Regions from separate parts of the Arthrobacter sp. AB6 genome, predicted to be linked through region 3. Evidence: predicted binding sites of a transcription regulator. Region 3 holds the regulator's gene; each other region holds the start of a gene.
The links. Region 3 encodes HrcA, which represses chaperone genes, less so after heat shock. Its sites were predicted from a motif close to TTNGCACTCGNNNNNNNCGAGTGCNAA; they were not measured.
Positions count from the first base shown of each region.

Region 1: groES (co-chaperone GroES) is a predicted target of HrcA. The motif match lies at 1,575-1,601, and genes of this name have one in related genera.
Region 2: groL (chaperonin GroEL) is a predicted target of HrcA. The motif match lies at 2,583-2,609, and genes of this name have one in related genera.

Region 1 covers NZ_JAUZVL010000006.1:539-4,483, reverse strand. The annotation lists gene Q9R30_RS06405 (class I SAM-dependent methyltransferase) at 1-240, opposite strand, end outside; gene Q9R30_RS06400 (hypothetical protein) at 295-672, shown strand; gene Q9R30_RS06395 (DMT family transporter) at 600-1,532, opposite strand; gene groES (co-chaperone GroES) at 1,757-2,050, shown strand; gene groL (chaperonin GroEL) at 2,128-3,738, shown strand; gene Q9R30_RS06380 (dihydrofolate reductase family protein) at 3,838-3,945, opposite strand, start outside.
Region 2 covers NZ_JAUZVL010000008.1:7,988-11,932, reverse strand. The annotation lists gene Q9R30_RS08525 (ribonuclease HI family protein) at 1-648, opposite strand, end outside; gene groL (chaperonin GroEL) at 777-2,405, opposite strand; gene Q9R30_RS08515 (ABC transporter substrate-binding protein) at 2,695-3,945, opposite strand, start outside.
Region 3 covers NZ_JAUZVL010000012.1:22,235-26,179, reverse strand. The annotation lists gene Q9R30_RS11195 (DUF3097 domain-containing protein) at 1-812, opposite strand, end outside; gene hrcA (heat-inducible transcriptional repressor HrcA) at 989-2,002, shown strand; gene dnaJ (molecular chaperone DnaJ) at 2,081-3,208, shown strand; gene Q9R30_RS11180 (16S rRNA (uracil(1498)-N(3))-methyltransferase) at 3,211-3,945, shown strand, end outside.

The DNA.
Region 1 (3,945 bases), on a different contig from region 3:
CAGCCCTGCCTGGGTGAACAGCATGCTGCGGGCGAACTCGCCGAACTTCGCGGCGGCCTTGGTGCGGAGCCGGGACTGGGTCAGGACGGCGGAAACCAGTTCGGGGGAGTGGCCGGCCTTGCGGAGGGCCGAGTTCAGCTCGAAGGATTTGTCTTCCTGGTAGGGGCCCAGGGACGCCAGGAGCTCCCAGCCTTCAGGGGTGAGCAGCGGTGCAATCTGGTCCTGGGGAGCGTGAGCCATGGGTTCCAGCCTAGTGGAGGAGCGGGCCGGCGCTATGCCGATAGGGTTGAAGCCATGAACCACAGTGCAGGTCCGCAGCAGTCCCGTCACCACCAACCCGGGGACGGCGGGCCGGCGAGGTTCGCCCGGCCGGCACTGATCGCCAGCTCCGTAGTGGCGGTGGTCTGCCTGGCGCTCCTGGTGATCATCTTTTTCCTGGATACCTTCAACGCCACGGTCTATTCGGTGGGCGGCAACGACATCAAGGACGACACCCAGGAGGCCCGGGATATCCGCGGGCTGTACGACGGAGCCCGCGCCGGCAGCGTCGTCTTCCTCGTCGCGTCGCTGCTGGCCGCCCTGGCCTCTGCCTTCTTCCTCTACCGGGGGCGGAATTTCGCAGGCGAGGCCGACGGCGGTGAGGACGTCGACTTCGACGACCTGGGCCGCTGAGGTGCCTTTCCGCCCGCACTGGTGAGCAGAACCCCGGAAATGACCAGGACGCCGCCCAGGATTTGCGGGACCGTGACGGGCTGCCCGAGAGCAACCGTGATGATGGCGGTGAACACGGCGATGAGGTTCAGGTAGTTGCCGGCGTTGGCTGCCGTGGTGTGCTTAAGGGCTAGGTTCCAGAGCAGGTAGGAACCCAGGGAGGGGAACAGGACGATGTAGGCCAGCGACCAGCCCTCGGAGGATGTGGCCGGGAGTCCAGCCCCGGTGGCCGCCGCAAAGGGAACCAGGACAACCGCCGCCATGGCCACCTGCACCGCCGTGGACGTAATGGCCGGGACGGAAAGCCTGCGGGCGGCGATCGTGTAGAAGCCCCAGACGGTGATGGCCGCGACGATCAGCCATTCGCCGGCATCGATCGAGAACGTCAGCAGCCGCTGCAGGTTGCCGCCGGCCAGGATCAGCAGGACCCCTGCCAGGCCCAGGGCAACGCCCACCCAGCTCAGGGGGCCCGGCCTGTCCCGGAGCAGGATGGCAGCCAGGATCATGATCAGGGCAGGGTTTGCCGCAGTCACCAGGGATGCATTCAGCGCCGAGGTGTGCCCCAGCGCACTGTAGAGCAGCAGGGTGTAGGCGCTCATGCCAAGGCAGCTCAGGAGAAGGAGCATCGGCCAGCGGCGCAGGACAGCGCGCCAGTCCGGCCTGTCCACCGCCTGCGCCAGGACCAGCAGCGGCACGGCAGCCAGGGCCCAGCGCCAGAAGGTCAGCTGAAGCGGCTGCATGGTTTCCATGGCGGCCTGGCCTACAACGAAGTTGCCTGCCCAGAAGAGGGTGGCAAGGGTCAGGTACAGGGCTGCTCGCACCGGTCAAATGTACATGGGTTGGTGTCCGCCCGTGACGAAACGCTGGCACTCGCCTTGACCGAGTGCTAACCCTTACATAGAGTCTTCATTAGCACTCTCCCTAGGAGGGTGCTAACACATGAAGAGCTGCCAGCCAGGCTGCTGCCGGCACCGCGACGACGGTTGCCAGCCACGGCGGAAAGCTTTCCAGTCCACGAATTTGCTGACGAAAAGGAGAGGTCCGAGTGTCGGTCTCTATTAAGCCTCTTGAGGATCGTATTGTTGTCCGCCCGCTCGAAGCCGAGCAGACCACGGCTTCCGGCCTGGTCATCCCGGACTCCGCGCAGGAGAAGCCGCAGGAAGGCGAAGTTGTTGCAGTAGGCCCCGGCCGCTTTGAAGACGGCAACCGCGTTCCTGTCGACGTAGCCGTTGGCGACGTCGTTATCTACTCCAAGTACGGCGGAACCGAAGTCAAGACCGGCGGCACCGAGTACCTCGTGCTGTCCGCCCGCGACGTCCTGGCGATCGTCGTAAAGTAACTCTCCGGATCCCCGTGCCGCTGGTCATGCATTCTGCTGGTCGGCTGCGCGGGGTTCTGTCTTGAAAGGACAAAACCATGGCAAAGCAGCTTGCGTTTAACGACGCTGCCCGCCGGTCTCTTGAAGCCGGCATCGATAAGCTCGCCAACACCGTCAAGGTGACGCTCGGCCCCCGCGGCCGCAACGTCGTCCTGGACAAGAAGTGGGGCGCTCCCACCATCACGAACGACGGCGTCACCATCGCCCGCGAAGTGGAGCTGGACGACCCCTACGAGAACCTTGGCGCGCAGCTGGCCAAGGAAGTGGCGACCAAGACCAACGATGTTGCCGGTGACGGCACCACCACGGCAACCGTCCTGGCCCAGGCCCTGGTCAAGGAAGGCCTGCGCAACGTAGCGGCAGGCGCAGCCCCCGGCCAGATCAAGCGGGGCATCGAGGTTTCCGTTGAAGCCGTCGCCGCCCGCCTGCTGGAGAACGCCCGCCCCGTTGAAGGCACCCAGGTGGCCAACGTTGCAGCTATCTCCGCCCAGAGCGACGAGGTTGGCGAGCTCCTCGCCGAGGCATTCGGCAAGGTCGGCAAGGATGGTGTGATCACCATCGAGGAATCCTCCACCACGCAGACCGAACTGGTCCTGACCGAGGGCATGCAGTTCGACAAGGGCTACCTGTCCCCGTACTTCGTCACGGACGCGGAACGCCAGGAAGCAATCCTCGAGGACGCCCTCATCCTGATCAACCAGGGCAAGATCTCCAGCATCCAGGAATTCCTGCCGTTGCTGGAGAAGGCGCTGCAGGCCGGCAAGCCGCTGTTCATCATTGCCGAGGACGTTGAGGGCGAGGCCCTGTCCACGCTGATCGTCAACCGCATCCGCGGCACGCTGAACGTCGTCGCCGTCAAGGCTCCCGGCTTCGGCGACCGCCGCAAGGCCATGCTGCAGGACATCGCCACCCTCACCGGCGCGCAGGTTGTCTCCCCGGAACTGGGCCTCAGCCTGGACACCGTCGGCCTTGAGGTGCTGGGTACCGCCCGCCGCATCACGGTCACCAAGGACAACACCACCATCGTTGACGGCGCAGGCTCGGCCGAAGACGTGGCAGCACGCGTGGCCCAGCTCCGCGCTGAGCTGACCCGCACCGATTCCGACTGGGACCGTGAAAAGCTCCAGGAGCGCCTGGCCAAGCTGGCCGGCGGCATCGGTGTCATCAAGGTGGGCGCAGCCACCGAGGTTGAGCTCAAGGAGAAGAAGCACCGCATCGAGGACGCTGTTTCCTCCACGCGCGCTGCCCTTGAAGAAGGTATCGTCGCCGGCGGTGGCTCGGCCCTGATCCACGCCCTGAAGGCACTGGATGAGGACCCGGCCGTCAAGGCACTCGAAGGCGACGCCGCCGCTGCCGTGGGCATTGTCCGCCGCGCGCTCGTCCAGCCGCTGCGCTGGATCGCCCAGAACGCCGGCTTCGATGGCTACGTCATCACCGCCAAGGTTGCCGAGCTCGAAACCAACAACGGCTTCAACGCCAAGTCGGGCGAGTACGAGGACCTGATCGCTGCCGGTGTCATCGACCCCGTCAAGGTCACCCGCGCTGCCCTCCGCAATGCAGCTTCCATCGCTGCCCTGGTTCTCACCACCGAGACCCTGGTTGTTGAGAAGCCTGCCGAGGAAGACGAGCACGCAGGCCACAGCCACTAGCAAGTAGCTGCGCACGGGGCAACCGTGTACGCGAAAAAACCGGTCCAGCATCCGCTGGGCCGGTTTTTTCGTCGGCGGGACGGCGGGAGCGGCGCGGACTTACGTGCCCGGCATGTCCTGCGTCTCAACGTCGCCCGCGCGCTCATAGACCAGCGACACCGCCCCCTTCGGGAAGCTGCGCGCCGGCTCCGCGAGGCGGAAGGACGC
Region 2 (3,945 bases), on a different contig from region 3:
CCGGGCTGCCGCGTCCGGTTCGCCGAAAGCGCCATTGTCCAGCTGGCTGAAAAGGTCCGGCTCCTCATAGGCTCCTGGCACGGTTCCGGCTTCCCGCGGTGCGCGGCGGGCGTCCTGGACCGATGGCACGTCCTTAACCGCCGGCGCGCCCTTGGCAGCCGGGGAGTGGGGCGCGTGGTGGGCGCCGGGAAAACCGGGTCCGGACCGGGCTGCCACCCCCTGCTGATACGCCGTCGCCGCCGCCCTGGCGCGCTCGTCCGCGGCTTCGTTCAAGTCATGTCCGGCATGCCCCTTGACCCACTCGAAAGTGTACTTCCGGCCGGTGAGCTCCCGGTCCAGCTCCTTGAGCAGGTCCACGTTGAGGACCGGCTTGCCGTCGGCCTTGCGCCAGCCTTTGCGCTTCCATCCCGGCATCCACTTGGTGATCGAGTTGATGACGTACTGGCTGTCGCAGAGGATGTGCAGGTCCTCCTGGGGAAGGTGCGCCGTGGCCCGCAACAGGTCCAGGACCGCCATCAGCTCGCCTTGGTTGTTCGTCCCGTGGGGCCATCCTCCGGCGCGCCAGCAATCGTCGTTCACGTACCAGGCCCAGCCGGCCGGACCGGGGTTTCCCAAGGCCGAACCGTCGGCCGCTGCAGTAATTGTCACCGGTCCATCCTCCCAGACCGGCAGGACAAACCGGGCCTTTGCCGCAACCACTCCACGAAAACAAATGCGGCCCCCTCAGTGAGGGGGCCGCATTTTGTTTACAGCGGGACAAGGCCCGGCAGGAGGGCTTAGAAGCCGCCCATGCCGCCCATGTCGTCGCCGCCGCCCATGGGGGCCGGGTTCTTCTCCGGCTTGTCGGCAACTACAGCTTCGGTGGTGAGGAACAGGCCGGCAATGGAAGCCGCGTTCTGCAGGGCAGAGCGGGTAACCTTGACGGGGTCGTTCACGCCGGCAGCCAGCAGGTCGACGTACTCGCCGGTTGCGGCGTTCAGGCCGTGTCCTGCGGGCAGGCCGCGAACCTTGTCCACCACAACGCCCGGCTCCAGGCCGGCGTTGAAGGCGATCTGCTTCAGCGGAGCATCGATGGCCACGCGGACGATGTTGGCACCGGTGGCCTCGTCGCCGGACAGCTGCAGGTTGGCGAATGCCTTGGCGCCGGCCTGGATGAGGGCCACGCCGCCACCGGCAACGATGCCTTCTTCAACAGCGGCCTTGGCGTTGCGCACTGCGTCTTCGATGCGGTGCTTGCGCTCCTTGAGCTCAACCTCGGTTGCGGCACCGGCCTTGATGACTGCAACGCCGCCGGCCAGCTTGGCCAGGCGTTCCTGCAGCTTCTCGCGGTCGTAGTCCGAATCGGAGTTCTCGATCTCGGCGCGGATCTGGGACACACGGCCGGCGATCTGGTCGGCGTCGCCGGCACCCTCGACGATGGTGGTCTCGTCCTTGGTGACAACAACCTTGCGCGCCTTGCCCAGGAGTTCCAGGCCGGCGTTTTCCAGCTTGAGTCCGACTTCCTCGGAGATGACCTGGCCGCCGGTGAGGACAGCGATGTCGGCAAGCTGTGCCTTGCGGCGGTCACCGAAGCCCGGAGCCTTGACGGCCACGGACTTGAAGGTGCCGCGGATCTTGTTGACGATCAGGGTGGCCAGGGCCTCGCCCTCGATGTCCTCGGCGATGATCAGCAGCGGCTTGTTGGACTGCATGACCTTTTCGAGGACAGCAACCAGTTCCTTGACGTTGGAGATCTTGGAGTTGACGATCAGGATGTACGGATCCTCGAGGACCGTTTCCTGGCGCTCCGCGTCGGTAACGAAGTACGCGGAAATGTAGCCCTTGTCGAAGCGCATGCCTTCGGTGAGTTCGAGCTCCAGGCCGAAGGTGTTGGATTCCTCGACCGTGATGACGCCTTCCTTGCCCACCTTGTCCAGGGCTTCGGCGATCAGCGCACCGATTTCCTCGTCACCGGCAGAGATGGATGCCGTTGCGGCAATCTCTTCCTTGGTTTCGATCTCCTTGGCGGAGTTCAGCAGCTCGGCGGTGACGGCCTCAACGGCCTTTTCGATGCCGCGCTTGAGGGACAGCGGGTCGGCGCCGGCGGCAACGTTGCGCAGGCCTTCCTTGACGAGGGCCTGGGCCAGCACGGTAGCGGTGGTGGTTCCGTCGCCAGCGACGTCGTCGGTCTTCTTGGCAACTTCCTTGACCAGCTCGGCGCCGATCTTCTCGTAAGGATCGTCCAGCTCGATCTCCTTGGCGATGGAAACACCATCGTTGGTGATCGTGGGAGCGCCCCACTTCTTTTCGAGGACGACGTTGCGTCCACGCGGGCCGAGGGTGACCTTAACGGCGTCGGCGAGGGTGTTCAGGCCCCGCTCAAGGCCGCGGCGTGCCTCTTCATCAAATGCAATGATCTTGGCCATAACGGCAGTAGTCCTTTCGGGACAGTCGTTAAGAATGAACCTTCGCTGCAGTGCCCGCGACGGACGACCCTTTGCCGGCGGCCTCTGTATGCCTCCGGGTGCGGATCTCACTCCAGTAAGGTGTTTCTTCGCTCCTCGCCCGCTGCCGCGCGCCGCCGGCCGGAACCAGGCTTTGCTTTAGCAGTCGGTACGTCAGAGTGCTAAGTCAATAATTAGCACTCCCCACGTGAGAGTGCAAGCGAAAAGGGCGCGGAAACCGCTGCGGCGGGCATCTCTACGCCAACGGCGATCAGCCGGCGCGTCCTGCAGTTTCGCGGCCGGTGGGCGTTGGATTGTTGTCTGCCCCGTAGGTGAATACCGTGAACGTTGCCGAGGTGATGTCACCGTTGGCGTCGAAGGCAACCGGGCCGGATTCGCCGTCGTAATCAATGCCGGCACCGGAGGCCTTCACTGCAAGGCATTCCCTGTAGCCGGGGCAGGGCGGGCCCGGCGCCGTTGCAGCCCCGCCGGCCGCTCCGGCCGCTCCGGCCGCAGTCCCGCCGGAGACGGCGACGAGGTTCGCCGCTATTGAGCGGCCGGAGTCGTCCTCGGCCTTGGCAGCCGCGAGGGCCGCGAGGGTCACGGCATCATACGTCTCCGCTGCGAAGGACACATCCTTCAGGCCCGGATCGATGCCCAGGAGCCTTTCCTGGAAGGCGGCCGATGGCAGCTCTCCGGGGACCACGGCACGGGCGCCCTCCAGGGCTTTGGTTCCCAGCTTGGACGCGTAGCGGCCGAAGGCGCCTTCACTGAGGATGATCTTCGAACCGGCCAGGGCGGCGTTGTTGAGTTCGGCCAGGGCACCCTGGGCGCCGTCGCGGGCCACCAGGATGACGGCGGCGGGTTCCGCCCCGCGGGCGGCGGCAGCGGCACTTCCCGCTTCACCCGGTTTGAAGCCGACCGTGGCAACCACGTCCAGGCCGGCCTGTTCCGCGGAATCGGCGACGGCGGCGGAGACGTCGGTGCCGTAGGCACCTTCCTGAAACATCACGAAGACGGTGGAGGCGCCGGCGTCCTTGGCGAGCTTAGCCAGCACCGGTCCCTGCGCGACGTCGGCGGCCGCCGTCCGGAAGTAGTATCCGCCGCTGGGGATGCTGCTGAGCCCGGCCGCGGTGTTGGCCGGCGAGATCATCGGCGTCCTGGCCCGGGAGAGGATGTCCACGGCGGCCTTGGCGTGGCTGGAGTCGGTGGGGCCGATCACTACGTCGGCCTTGGCCTGGACCAAAGCCTGCGCCTGCGCCGCTGTATTCTGGCCGGCTTCATAGGGCAGCAGTTCCACGGGCCGGCCTTTGTGGCCGCCGGCAGCATTTATTTCTTTGACTGCGAGCTTGGCTGCGGCCGCCTGGGGCGCGTTCAGGAAGCTGCTTTGCCCCGCGTTGTCCAGAATGAGGCCAATCCGCAGGGCGCCGTCACCGGACGCCTCCGCTGTTTCCACGCGGGCGTTTCCGGTGACCCCGGAACAGGCGGTGAGGGCCAGCGTGGAGCAGAGGGCAGCGGCGAA
Region 3 (3,945 bases):
AGCAGGGAAGCTTCCAGGTCCGCGTACGAGCGGACGGCGCCGAGCAGTTTCTGCCAGCCAAGCCCGATGTCTTCCTTTGTGGCATGGGGCCAGCCGAACGCTGCGAGGATCCCGGTCTTCCAGTCCTGCCCGCGGGGCACTACCGGCCACTGCTCAATGCCCAGGACGGCGGGCCGGATGGCCTGCCACACGTCCACGTAAGGGTGGCCCACAATCAGGACGTTCCCCGCAGCACCCGGCGAGGCCATGACGGCGTCCGCAACGCGGGATTCCTTGGAATCCGGCACCAGGTGGTCCACCAGGACGCCCAGGCGCCTGCCCGGTCCCGGCCTGAACTCTGCAACTGCCGCCGCCAGGTCATCAATGCCGTGCAGGGGTTCGACGACGATGCCTTCCACGCGCAGGTCGTCTCCCCAGACCTTTTCCACCAGTTCGGCGTCGTGCTTTCCTTCCACCCAGATGCGGCTGGCCTTGGCCACCTGTGCCCGGTGGCCGGCCACCCGGACGGACCCGGAGGCGGTCCGGCCGGGTCCGGCAACGGCACCGGCGGCCTGCCGCGGGGCCGGGGGCAGGAGCTTAATGGCCTGGCCTTCGAGGAGGAACCCGAAACCAAGCCGGAAGGACCGGGATTTTCCGCGCCTGTCCTCCAGGGCGACCACGTGCATGCCGCCGGATTTTTCCACCCGGGTCACGGCGCCCACCCAGCCGGACTGGACATCCTCAAGCACCATTCCCCGTTCAACGGGAACCTCGGGCAGTTCAGTTTTTGCGGGAGCGGACAAGTCGCGTGGGCCCCAGTTCTGGTACTGCATGGTTTCACTCCGCCTAGCGTTCGGTCACAGGTCCGGATTTTCGCCCGGAGCGGTACCAATGCTAGCAACGGCGGGAGTCATAATAGACTGTTAGCACTGAGGCATGTCGAGTGCTAACCCTTGAGGTGGCACAGCGCGGGCGGCGCGTCCGCCCGAACCCTGGATGGAGGTGGAGTATGAGCGAGCCACGCAAACTTGAAGTGCTGCGTGCAATCGTGGAGGACTACGTCCATTCCCGGGAACCCGTGGGTTCCAAGGCCCTGGTGGAGCGGCACCATCTCGGTGTGTCCAGCGCAACGATCAGGAACGATATGGCCGCCCTGGAGGAAGAGGGCCTGATCACCGCTCCGCACACCAGCGCCGGGCGTATCCCCACTGACAAGGGTTACCGGCTCTTCGTGGACCAGATCTCGGCCGTCAAACCCCTGTCCCAGGCTGAGCGCAGGGCCATCCAGTCGCTGCTGGAAGGGTCTGACGACCTGGACGACGTTCTTGACCGCACGGTCCGCCTGTTGTCGCAGCTGACCAACCAGGTTGCCGTGGTCCAGTATCCGCACCTCAGCCGGGCACTGGTCCGCCATATCGAGTTCGTCCTCCTCGCACCGCGTAAGGTGCTGGTGGTGCTGATCGCGAACAGCGGCAAAGTGGAACAGCGCGTTATCGACGTCGGCCAGGACCTGGGGGACGACGCCCTCGCCACCCTGAGGGCACGGTTCCTTGGCTCCCTTGCCGGCACTCCGCTGAGCCAGCTCGCGCAGTCCCTGCCGGCAGTGGTGGCCACCGCCGGCCCGGGGCAAAGGCAGGCGGCCCAGGCCCTCGCCGTCGGCCTCGAGGGCCTGGCCCAGAGCAGCCGGGAGGACCGCATGGTCATGGCGGGCACCGCCAACCTTGCGCGGTCCAACGTGGACTTTCCGCTCAGCATCGGACCGGTCCTGGAAGCGCTTGAGGAACAGGTGGTCATGCTGCGCCTGCTAAGCGAAATGGCGCAGGACCATCGCGGGGTGGCCGTCAGCATCGGCCGCGAGAATCCCTACGACGGCCTGGCCGAGGCCTCCGTCGTTGCCACAGGGTACGGACCGGACCACGTTGCGAAAATTGGTGTCCTGGGACCAACCAGGATGGATTATCCCACCACCATGGCCGCAGTCAGGGCCGTTGCCCGCTACCTTTCGCGGATCCTGGGACCCTGACGTTTTCCCGTCCCCGGGCATGCAGAGCATTTTCCGCAGTCCAACTGCAGGCAGTACAACAAGGAAGAGATACAAACTTTGAGCAGCCACTACGACGTCCTTGGAGTCTCACCGGAGGCCACGGGAGAAGAGATCAAGAAGGCCTACCGCAAACTGGCGCGCACCCTTCACCCGGACGTCAACCCCGGTGAAGACGCGTCGGACCGCTTCAAGGCCGTGACCCACGCCTACGAGGTTCTGTCGGACCCGCAGAAGCGCCGTGTCTACGACACCACCGGCAACGAGAACGGCACGGACAACGGCTTCGGCGGAGGCGGCTACGCCGGCCAGGGATTCGCGTTCCAGGACATTTTCGACACGTTCTTCGGCGCCGGCGGAACAACCGGCCCGGCTTCCCGCGTCAGGCGCGGCCAGGACGCGCTCATCAGTGTCCGCATCGAACTCCGCGACGCTGTCTTCGGCGTCAACAAGAAACTCGAAGTGGACACGGCCGTCACGTGCCCCACCTGCGAAGGTTCCTGCTGCCGGCCGGGAACCCATCCGGAACGCTGCGACATCTGCGGCGGCAGCGGCCAGGTCCAGCGGGCCGTGCGCTCCATCCTGGGACAGGTCATGACCGCCGCCCCGTGCGGTACCTGCGAGGGCTTCGGCACCGTCATCAAGGACCCCTGCAATGAATGCAGCGGCCAGGGACGCGTCCGCAGCCGCCGTTCGCTGACCATCAAGGTTCCGGCCGGCGTAGCCACCGGAACCCGCATCCAGCTCTCCGGCCAGGGCGAAGCAGGTCCGGCCGGCGGCCCCGCCGGCGACCTCTACGTCGAGATCCGCGTGAACAACGACGCCACCTATGTCCGTGATAACGACGACCTCCACGCAACCCTGCACATTCCCATGACCGCTGCCGCACTGGGCACCGAGGTGAGCCTGGAAACGTTCGACGGACCGCAGGAAATCGACGTCAAGCCCGGCACCCAGTCCGGCGAGATCATCACACTTCGCGGACTTGGCGTGACCCACCTTCGCGGGTACGGGCGCGGCGACCTGAAAGTGCACCTCCAAGTCGAGACTCCAGCCAAACTCGACGCCGCGCAGGAGGACCTCCTGCGTCAGCTTGCCAAGATGCGCGGCGAGCAGATCACCGAGGGCAAGCTTGCAGCCAGCGGGGGCATGTTCGCCAAGCTCCGGGACCGGCTCGGTAACCTGTAGCGGTGAGCAATCCGGTCTTTTTCACCCCTCCCGGTTCCCTTGACCAACTGGTGGCGGGAGACGTCTTTGTCCTGGATGGGCCGGAGGCGCGGCACGCCGTCACAGTGAAGCGGCTTGCCCCCGGCGAGTCCGTTGACATCGTGGACGGCGCCGGGACCCGTATGAGCGGAAAGGTGGTTGCGGCCTCCTCCTCCGGGCTGGGTGTTGAGTGTGCTTCCCTTGCTGTTGAGCCGCAACCGGGGACCAGGCTGGTGCTGGTACAGGCACTGGCGAAGGGCGACCGCGACGAACTTGCCATCGAGACGGCAACTGAACTCGGGATCGACGCCGTCATACCCTGGCAGTCCGAACGGTCCATCGTCCGGTGGAAAGGCGACCGGGCCGCGAAAGCCCACGCCAAATGGCAGTCCGTGGTCACGGCAGCAGCGAAGCAGGCGCGCCGCGCGTGGGTTCCCGAGGTGCGGCCCGCCGTCGACACCGCCGCGCTGGCCGCCCTCGTGGAGGCTGCAGGGCTTGCCGTGATCCTGCATGAAGACGCGGTTCGCCCCTTGCGGACCGTGCTGGAAGCATGGCAGCGCGGCGGAACCTCAACGGAGCCCCGCGAAGTCCTCCTGATCGTTGGGCCGGAAGGCGGAATCAGTCCTCGGGAAGTAACCCGGCTGTGCGGCAAAGGTGCCGTCACGGCCCTGCTGGGGCACCATGTGCTGCGCTCATCCACCGCCGGCCCCGCCGCCGTC